DNA from 2 places in the Priestia sp. 53B2 genome. Region 1 is predicted to be linked to the other one. Evidence: riboswitches for the same ligand, from Rfam matches in the RefSeq annotation. Region 1 holds a riboswitch; the other holds the start of a gene.
What was found. Region 1 has a riboswitch for glycine ahead of gcvT (glycine cleavage system aminomethyltransferase GcvT). Riboswitches for the same ligand answer to the same signal wherever they lie in the genome.

Region 1 (5,162 bases):
TTTCAGCCATTTCTAAAATATCTTCTTCAAATAACCCTAGCGTATTTGGGTTTGTTAACATTAAAGCGGCTGTATCTTCTCCTACTACGCGGCGTAAATCCTCTAAGTCCACTAAACCATGTTCGTTTGATTTTACCGTTACCGTTTCAAATCCCGCAACTGTTGCCGAAGCCGGGTTCGTTCCGTGAGCTGAGTCTGGAACAATGACTTTTGTTCGCTGCGTCTCACCATTTGCTTCATGATAGGCACGAATCATCATAAGCCCGGTCCACTCGCCGTGAGCACCTGCTGCTGGCTGAAGTGTTACTTCATCCATTCCTGTAATTTCTGTTAAATGCTCTTGTAAATCATATAAAAGTTCGAGAGCACCTTGAACCGTTTGCTCATCTTGAAGCGGATGAATATGCGCAAATCCAGCAATGCGTGCTGCTTGTTCATTCACTTTTGGATTATATTTCATCGTACATGAACCAAGCGGATAAAACCCTGAGTCCACTCCGTGATTTCGTTTTGAAAGCGCGGTGTAATGACGCATAATATCGAGTTCTGATACTTCAGGAAGCTCAGGAGCTTTGGTACGCACATACGCTTTTCCAAGCAGTTCTTCAGCATTTACTTGCGGCACATCTAACTCTGGCAATGAATAGCCGATTCGCCCTTCTTTACTGCTTTCAAAAATAAGTGATTGATTTTGATTAAGCATGAAGATCCCCCAATTCATTTACAAGTTGGTCAATTTCCTCTTTTGTACGGAGCTCTGTAAAAGCAAGCAGCATGTGATTTTCAAGCGCTTGGTTATCACGGCTAAGATCATAACCGCCAATTATTTTTGATGCTAATAAATGATTGTTTGCTTCTGTTACAGAAACAGGAAGCCTCACGACTAATTCGTTAAAAAACGGTCCTTCAAATGCTACATTTACCCCTTTTGCCTTTAACACTTCATATGCATAATGCGTTTTTGATAAGTTTTGCAGCGCCATTTCTTTTACACCTTGCTTGCCTAAAGCTGTCATTGCAACTGATGCCGCTAAAGCATTTAACGCTTGATTTGAACAAATGTTAGACGTCGCTTTATCGCGGCGTATATGCTGTTCACGCGCTTGAAGGGTTAAAACAAACCCTCGCTTACCGTTTTCATCTACCGTTTGCCCTACTAATCGCCCTGGAATTTTTCGCATAAGCTTAGACGTAGTTGCAAAGTATCCGCAGTGCGGGCCTCCAAATTGACTCGGAATACCAAATGGCTGTGCATCTCCGATGACAATATCAGCTCCGAATTCTCCAGGAGGCGTAAGTAAACCTAACGATAAAGGATTACTTGAAACCACAAACATGCATTTTTCTTGATGAGTAATTTCTTCAATTTCTTTTAACGGCTCGATTTGTCCGTAGAAATTGGGGTATTGGACAATAACAGCTGCCACGTCACTTCCCATCTCTTTTTCTAATGCAATCATATCTGTTACTCCGTCTGCTGCAGGGATTTCTACCACTTCAATGTATTGACCCTTCGCATACGTTTTTAAAACATCTTTTGACTCAGGGTGAACAGCCGCAGAGACAAGTACTTTTTTCTTTTTTGTTTGACCCGCACTGAGCATAGCAGCTTCTGCTAAAGCAGTTCCTCCGTCATACATAGAAGAATTAGCCACGTCCATCCCCGTTAACTCACAAATCATCGTTTGAAATTCAAAGATGGCCTGAAGTTCTCCTTGAGAAATTTCTGGTTGATACGGAGTATAAGCCGTATAAAATTCCGAACGAGAAATAACATGATCAACAATAACCGGCATGTAATGATCGTAAACTCCTGCTCCTAAAAAAGAAGCATAGTCTTTTAAATGAGCATTTTTAGCAGCCATACTATTTAATTCTTTTAACAGCTGAGGCTCTGAAGCCGCTTTTTTAATATTGTATTCTCCTTGAAAACGAACGCGCTGCGGAATATCTGAAAATAAATCATCAACAGATGAAACACCAATTGCTGCTAACATTTGCTGCTGATCTTGTTCTGTCATTGGTAAATAGCGATGTAACATGTTAAATTCCTCCCCAAAGCTTACTTTGAACGTTTATAAAAAGGTGTTGAAACCACTTTTGCTTTTAAGCGTTTTTTTCGAACCTGCACTTCCACTTCTTGACCAAGCTCTGAATACTCTGCAGATAATAGCGCTAAACCGATGTTTTTCTTTAGTGTAGGTGACTGTGTCCCTGTTGTCACAAACCCAATTTGCTCTTCACCTGCAAATACTTCGTAACCGTGTCGTGGTATACCTTTATCAATCATTTCAATTCCCACTAACTTACGGGATGCTCCGCTTTCACGCTGTTCTTTTAGCACTTCTTTTCCAATAAAGCTGTCTTTGTTCGTTTTCACTGCAAATCCAATTCGAGCTTCAATGGGCGTAATATCTTTTGAAAGCTCTTGGCCATATAAAGCCAAAGTAGCTTCAAAACGAAGCGTATCGCGAGCTCCTAATCCGCAAGGCAACACACCTTCATCACTGCCTGCTTCTAAAATAGCCGTCCACAAGTGAGAGGCATCAGCTGAAGAACAATAAATTTCAAAGCCATCTTCTCCGGTGTACCCAGTACGTGAAACGAGAGCTTTTACATTGGCTACTTCTACATCATCAGCAAATGTAAATGGCTTTAATAAAGATAAATTTTCGTTCGTTAAAGTTTGTAAAACTTTTTCTGCTAAAGGACCTTGTAAAGCTAGCTGCGCAGTTTCATCAGATTGATTAACGAGCGTTACATCTCCTTGTTTGTGAGACACCAGCCACTCATAGTCTTTTTGAATATTAGCAGCGTTTACGACTAGCAAATACTCTTGATCTGCTTTTTTATAAATCAGCAAATCATCTACCGTGCCTCCGTCTTCGTAACACATAGCCGTATACTGCGCTTTTCCATCTACAAGGGTAGAAACGTCATTTGTCATCGTGTGCTGAAGAAAAGCTAAGCTATCAGCTCCTGTTACAAGAATTTCTCCCATATGAGAGACATCAAAAAGGCCTGCCCTTGTACGTACAGCTTCATGCTCTTCTTTAATAGAAGAAAATTGAACGGGAAGAGCCCATCCGCCAAAATCAATTGTTTTGGCACCATATTTTTGATAGGTATCATAAAGCGGCGTTTTGTGTAATTCTGTTGTCATATTCATGTCCTCCTCTTTTTCACGTGAAACTTTTCATAACGGGGAGTTTTCAAATAGTGTGGGGATCACTATGTATCCAAACAAAAAAGGACAGAAAACCCCCTACTGTATTTAGTAGGAAGTCTCTGTCCTTTTCACCTGAAAGTTTACCTATAAATAAATAGGTTTGCCTCGTGGGTGGTCTATAAACGCATAGACACTCTCCAGAGCTGCGTCAAACAAGAGTCTTTTTGCCTGAGAGATTCACAATTTTATTGCTTGCTCCTTCGGCGCTACATTCAAGTAGTCTCTCCCCGTGTCGTCATTCGCTTCTATAAAGTTGGTAAAGTTGGGCATACTACTGAAAGATGTATCTATCTTTATTCACACAATCATTTGTAAAGTGCTAATCTATTTTCTTTTTCAAATTTTCTAAATATATTTTTATCCTACCTGATTCTTATCATTTGTTCAATAAAAATTTTTTACAAAGGAGCATTTTTATCATGAAAGTGAAATTAAACATCGATGAAACATGGGAAGCGGCCTTCTCAACTAAATTGGAGCAAGACGGCCCTTGGTCTGCGTGGGATTTGTATAAACTTGCCTATGAAATAGAAGACCAAACGCTTATTTCAGAATTTGAAGGACTGCAAAGCCCAAAACATCTAGCCGATTTAACGCCGCTTCCTCATCAGCTCGAAGTAGCCAAACAAGTAGTTGAAACAATGAATGGGAAAGCCATTTTAGCAGATGAAGTAGGACTGGGGAAAACGATTGAAGCAGGGTTAATTTTGAAGGAATATATGATTCGCGGACTTGTTAAAAAAGTTCTCATTTTAGTTCCAGCTTCGCTTGTTTCGCAGTGGGCTATGGAATTGAATCAAAAATTTTATATTCCCGCAGTCCCTCAAAGAAAATCATATGTGTGGGATCAGTGTGACATCGTTGTGTCTTCAATTGATACAGCAAAACGTTCTCCTCATCGAGAAATTGTGCTAGAACAAGACTACGACCTCATCATCATTGATGAAGCTCATAAACTTAAAAACAACAAAACAAAAAACTATGAATTTGTGCAAAGTCTAAAAAAGAAATTTTGTCTGTTGCTAACCGCAACACCGATTCAAAATCGAATTGAAGAAATTTTTAACTTAGTCTCTCTTTTAAAGCCTGGCCATCTCGGCAATAAAGACTATTTCGAAAAATTATTTTCCGCTAAAAAACGCTCTTTGCAAAACGATGAACACTTAAAAGAGCTTGTTAACAAAGTTATGATTCGAAATCGCCGCCACGATACGGGTATCGAATGGACGAAGCGAATTGTTCAAACCATTCCTGTTGAATTCTCGCCAAAAGAACGGGAGCTATACGATGCAATTACGTCTTTTAAAGGAAACGGACTGCACCCTTCAAGCGCTTTTTCAATTTTAACCCTGCAGCGAGAGGCCTGCAGCAGCCGTGAAGCGGTGTATATGACATTAAAAAACATGCTGGAACGTCAGGAAGATCCAAACAGCGCATTAACAGAACATATGATTACTCCGTTAATGGAACTACTTCAGCAAGTGCCGCAAAATGCAAAAGCAGAAAAAGTGCTGGAGCTCGTTCAGAAAATTGATGATAAAGTCATTATTTTTACTGAGTACAGAGCAACTCAACTGTATTTACAGTGGTATTTAAAACAGCATGGAATTACCTCTGTACCTTTTAGAGGCGGATTTAAGCGAGGTAAAAAAGACTGGATGAAGCAGCTTTTTGAAAGCCACGCGCAAGTATTTATTGCCACTGAAGCAGGCGGAGAAGGAATCAATCTTCAGTTTTGTCATCATATCATTAACTATGATCTACCGTGGAATCCAATGCGTCTAGAACAGCGAATTGGAAGGGTCCATCGTTTAGGTCAAAAACATGATGTTCACATTTACAATTTAGCCATTCAACATACGGTCGAAGAACATATTTTAAAATTGTTATACGAAAAAATAAACCTTTTTGAACGAGTTGTTGGAGAGCTAGA
Region 2 (5,162 bases), on a different contig from region 1:
ACTGATTTTTATCTCCATACACCTTTGGTAACTGGTCGTCTCTTTCAAATATGAAAGCTACTTCCTTTTCTACTGCTTCAGGTTCAAGAAGTGAGCACACTTCTTGAACAAGCGCTTGCATATTCAAAGATTCAACCTTCATTACCTGAGGTTTTCCTAACATCAAAAATTCTTCTACGATTCCATTCATTCGTTCTAATTCAGTTTCCATGATATCTATATACAAAGCATCTTTAGGATGTTGTTCTTTTAATAAGTGAACAAAACCTTTTAAAGAAGTTAAAGGATTTTTGATTTCATGAGCCACTCCAGCTGCAAGTTCTCCTACCACGGCAAGCTTCTCAGAAGTTCTAAGCTTCTCTTCTGCCTTTTTACGCTCCGTAATATCCGTGGATACGCACAGCATTTGAATCACTTCCTGTTTTTCATTCATAATAGGAAGTTTTGCTGTTTCGACCCAGCGCCGGTTTCCTTTCGAATCTTTAAACTGTTCTTCTAATATCACCCCTTTTTGGGTACAGTTTGAAAACGCCCCTTTATATAAAAGATCTGATCGAAGGTTGAACTGATATTTATCAATTGATTGTCCAATTAAGTCATCAGATTTTTCACCTAAGAGCATCGCAAAAGATTCATTAACGAGAATGAATTCCCTTTTTTGATTGATAGCATAAATATAGCTTGGATTAATGTCAATAACTTGTCTTAAAAACATTTTTTGTTCCTGCAGCTGATTTTCTTTTTGCTGTAAATTTGCTTTAGAATGACGTATATAGCTAATCATTTCATTAAACTGTTTAGATAAAATACCGATTTCGCCCCGCTCAATTTCTCGTTCCGGAATTTTTTGATTAAAATTCCCGCGCGCTACTTGTCCCGCCAATTCATATAGTTTATGAATAGGATTCACAATTTGCCTTGCATATAACGCAGTAAAAAAAGAAAGCAGTAAAATCGTAACGCCTGAAACGATCCAAAGCGTTTTTTCAAACATTTCATAAGGCCTGTAAATTTCTTCAACGGGTAATTCAGCGACAATTCCCCAATCCAAAACAGGAATATATTCGAAAGACGCAAAGAAATACTTACCTTCGGTGTTCACAACGCGCTGATATCCTGATTTATGATTCATCGTTTTCTGAACGATTTCATTTTTCTTAGCATTTTCACCGATTCTCTGTTTCTCTGGGTGAGAAATAATTCTACCATTGCGGTCTACAATAAATGTATAGCCGTTCTCTCCTATATCAAACGTTTGAAAGATGGATTGAAAACTTTTATTTTCTTCAATTCGCAGCGCTAAATTTATGACTTTTTTTACATTTTGCTGCCCATCCAAAATAGGAATCGCCATCACCACAATGTAGTGCTTTGTATCTGCTGAAACGACATCGCTTAAATATATTTTTTTGGTTCGCAGCGCTTCTTGAAAATATTTTCTTTTACTTAAGTTCACATGTTTCATATTTTTTAAATCATTCGGGTAATAATGCTCAACATACCCTTTTACATTAAAAATGGTTCCGCTATCGATATACGGTGAAATATTAACTATTTTCTGCAATTCTTTGTCTATTTCTTGCTCATCATCCGATAAAAAAATAGGATCTTGCTGTACCTCGTCGCCTAGGCTCCAAATATCTTTAATAACGACATTAATTTGCTCTTTCATTCTCTTGACGGTTTTATCAGTTACCTGTCGATATTGATCTTGAGAAATATTAGGCAGCATCACTCTTGAAACAATAAACATTAGCGTCAGTACGGTACAAATAAGAAGCACATTAATCGTGAAGATTTTCCAAAACGTATGAGATTTAAACCATTTCATGTTTGTTCACCTTAATCTAATGAAGTCTACCTCCATTGTACTGCAAAATGAAAACTTTTCCATATAAATGATAGAATTCCATCTTTAGACACAGAAGAAAAGCAATTTGTTCTACATCCCTATCAGAAAACTATGAGCTTTCTCACTGTGTTTTCTGTTAGAACAAATTTTTAGTTTTCTTCTATAAACTTTGCTTCCTGCATTTTATTCATGCAGTAGAAATCAATTATTTATCCTCCACTAAAAAGACCTCATCACGGAGTGATGAGGTCAGAAATTTACTATATTCTTTTATAAAAAATCATGTTTATTCCCTGCTGATTTTCTAGCTTTTAAAGATTTATTTTCTTTTTCCTTCTAGTCCAGTAAAAAATAAATAAGAGAATAAACCAAACGGGCGTCAACAATAAGGCTGGGCGCGTCGCGTCAGAAAACAGCATAATAACAAGAATCACCGCAAACAAAGCTAGCACAACATAGTTTATAAATGGTGTTAACGGTGCTTTGAATGCTGATGCTGCATGCAGCTGCGGACGCGTCTTTTTATACCTTAGATGGCAAATAAGAATGACACTCCACACCCAAATAAAACAAATAGCGCTAATGGTCGTGACGATGCCGAAAGCTTGGTCTGGTATAAGTTTGCTTAAAAGAGCTCCCGCTGAGATGACCAGCGTAGATACAAACAATCCGTTGCTTGGTACGTGGTTTTTGTTCAGTTTTGCAAACTTAGATGGCCCTTGGTCATTTTTACTTAAATTATATAAGATACGGCTTGTTGAAAACATTCCGCTATTACAAGCAGAAGCGGCTGAAGTTAATACAACAAAATTAATAATTCCAGCAGCAAGCGGAATTCCGACTAAACTAAAGGTTTTAACAAATGGGCTTTCTGCTGCATTTAATTCCATCCACGGGTTAATAAATAAGAGGACGATAAGCGCTCCAACATAGAAAAATAAGATTCGCAGCGGAATTTTATTAATGGCCGATGGAATATTTTTTTGGGGATTCGATGTTTCTGCTGCCGATACCCCTACCAATTCAACCCCCACGTATGCGAATATAACCATTTGGAATGAAAGTAAGAAACCTGAAACCCCATTTGGAAACAGTCCTCCGTGATTCCAAAGGTTTTGAACAGTAACGGATCCCGCGTCTGTTTTAAATCCCATTACCAGCAAAATAACGCCAATAATAATTAATGCAAGAATCGTAATAACCTTTATTAAAGCAAACCAAAACTCTAATTCTCCAAATAATTTTACGGTTAATAAGTTAAGCCCTAATAAAATGATTACACAAATAAGTGCGGGAATCCACTGAGGAATATTGAACCAATATTTCACATATACGCCAACTGCAATCACATCAGCCATAGCTGTCATAATCCAGCAAAACCAGTAGGTCCACCCCGTTACAAATGACGCCCATGGTCCAAGATACTCTTCAGCAATATCAGTTAACGATTGATAACCTGCTTTAGACAGCAGTAGTTCTCCTAGCGCTCTCATCACAAAGAAAAGCGCAATACCAACAATTAAATAAGCAAAGATGATAGAGGGACCCGCAAGCTGTATTGCTTTACCAGAACCTAAAAACAAGCCCGTACCAATGGTTCCCCCAATCGCGATTAGCTGAACATGACGATTGGATAAATCCCTCTTTAATTCTCGTTGTTCCAACTCTAACTCCTCCTAACAATAAAACCTTTGATGCGATCGTGCGGACTACAAATAAAGTCCAATAAAAAAAGAGATTGGATGCGCTCCAATCTCATGGTCATAAGAATAACAAATATTAAGGTACATGCTACTAATTAGTAACATGCCAAATAAATATCCGGTACTCTTCTGTCCTTTTGCCTGAGATTGTGAACCCTTCGGCGTCGCGAAACTATCGCGATCTCTCCAGAAGCTGCTCCTGCTATAGTGTGATCCATAGCAATCATAGCTTTCTACGTATTAAATTTTTCAATCAATAGAATGACTGTCGAATAGTTGTTTATTCTAATACCAGTTGGATGCTTTGTCAACAGGAAAGATTACTTTCATTTATTTACCTTCTTCGAAAGAATGTAATCGAACAATTTCAATCGTCAACTTAGTATCCTTTTCCTTACGCTACCTGAGTCCTTGCGGGAACCTGAACACATTAAACGGATCGTAATTTTTGTTCACTCTTTCTAATCTCTCTTCGTTGTCTCCAAAATACTCACCCTCGTAGTTTCTAAGGTTGCTGATAGGAAAATTCACATAGGAACCTACCGTAATACTTTTAATATATTCAAATCGCTTGCGAAGCCAATCTCTGTTTGCTCTTGCAAATACATCTTCTGTCCATACAGACTGAAACCCCATAGTATATTTGGCGTTTCTGTAGAAAAAAGCCGTTTCTCTTTTACCAACACGGCGAATTTCTCCTCCTAGTGCATAAAAAGAAATCGCGGCATAAACGGACCCTTCTGCCGGACGCTGTATCAGCTCTGCAAGATTTTCAAGCTCAACACGTGAATAGCTCCTGTGCACAAATCTTCCCGTTGACTTAAATTTTTCAGACGGAGGATAGGTTGCTTCTATTTTTTTTACCGCTTCAAGAAAAGATAATGATTCCAGCTCGACTTGAAACCCTTCCACTTCTGCAAAAGTCTGCAAAATCTTCCGAGCTCCTTCTGGGGAGCCGTAAAAGAAGCCGTTCGCAAATATACCTAAACCTTCTCCTTCTGCATTATAAAAGCTTGCAATTAGCGTCATACGTTTGTCCAGTTCGGGCAGCCAGTTTTGCCATATATTCATCACTTGTGCCTGCTTCGCCTTTGTAGTACCTACATAAAAGAACCGAACGAGCGTCACAGAGCTGTTCGTTGGCTTTGGAAGCTGAAACGTCATGCTTACTACAATGCCAAAGTTACCGCCACCGGCACCGCGGCATGCCCAAAAAAGATCAGCGTTACACGATTTGTTTGCTTTGATGAGCTTTCCTTCATAATTGACTAGCTCTAGCTCTATCAAGCTGTCACAGCCTAATCCGTAAAGCCTGCTCGAAAGTCCCCAGCCTCCACCAAGCGTAAAGCCAGATACCCCAACAGTCGGACACGTTCCTCCTGGAAACACATATCCGTTCGAAGCGATGAAATCATACACTTCCGTATTTTTTGCTCCCGCTTCCATCTTTAAAATGTTCCGTTTTTTATCCAATTTCAACCCATTTAATCGACTAATATCAATGACTAATACACAGTCACCCGTAGAATATCCTTCATAATGATGACCGCCAGATCGAATACGAATATCAACACAATGCTTGCGCGCCCAGCGGATCGCATTCACAA

Region 2: linked by a shared signal. The riboswitch ahead of ACN6NE_RS12870 (amino acid permease) and the one ahead of gcvT (glycine cleavage system aminomethyltransferase GcvT) in region 1 are both predicted to bind glycine.

What each region holds. Positions count from the first base shown of each region.
Region 1 covers NZ_JBLZXA010000008.1:709,788-714,949, forward strand. Annotated here, with positions in the region: gene gcvPB (aminomethyl-transferring glycine dehydrogenase subunit GcvPB) at 1-703, opposite strand, end outside; gene gcvPA (aminomethyl-transferring glycine dehydrogenase subunit GcvPA) at 696-2,042, opposite strand; gene gcvT (glycine cleavage system aminomethyltransferase GcvT) at 2,063-3,163, opposite strand; glycine riboswitch at 3,376-3,468, opposite strand; gene ACN6NE_RS07025 (DEAD/DEAH box helicase) at 3,649-5,162, shown strand, end outside.
Region 2 covers NZ_JBLZXA010000015.1:129,992-135,153, reverse strand. Annotated here, with positions in the region: gene ACN6NE_RS12875 (PAS domain-containing sensor histidine kinase) at 1-1,831, opposite strand, end outside; gene ACN6NE_RS12870 (amino acid permease) at 2,164-3,516, opposite strand; glycine riboswitch at 3,675-3,755, opposite strand; partial or broken gene ACN6NE_RS12865 (FAD-binding oxidoreductase) at 3,955-5,162, opposite strand, start outside.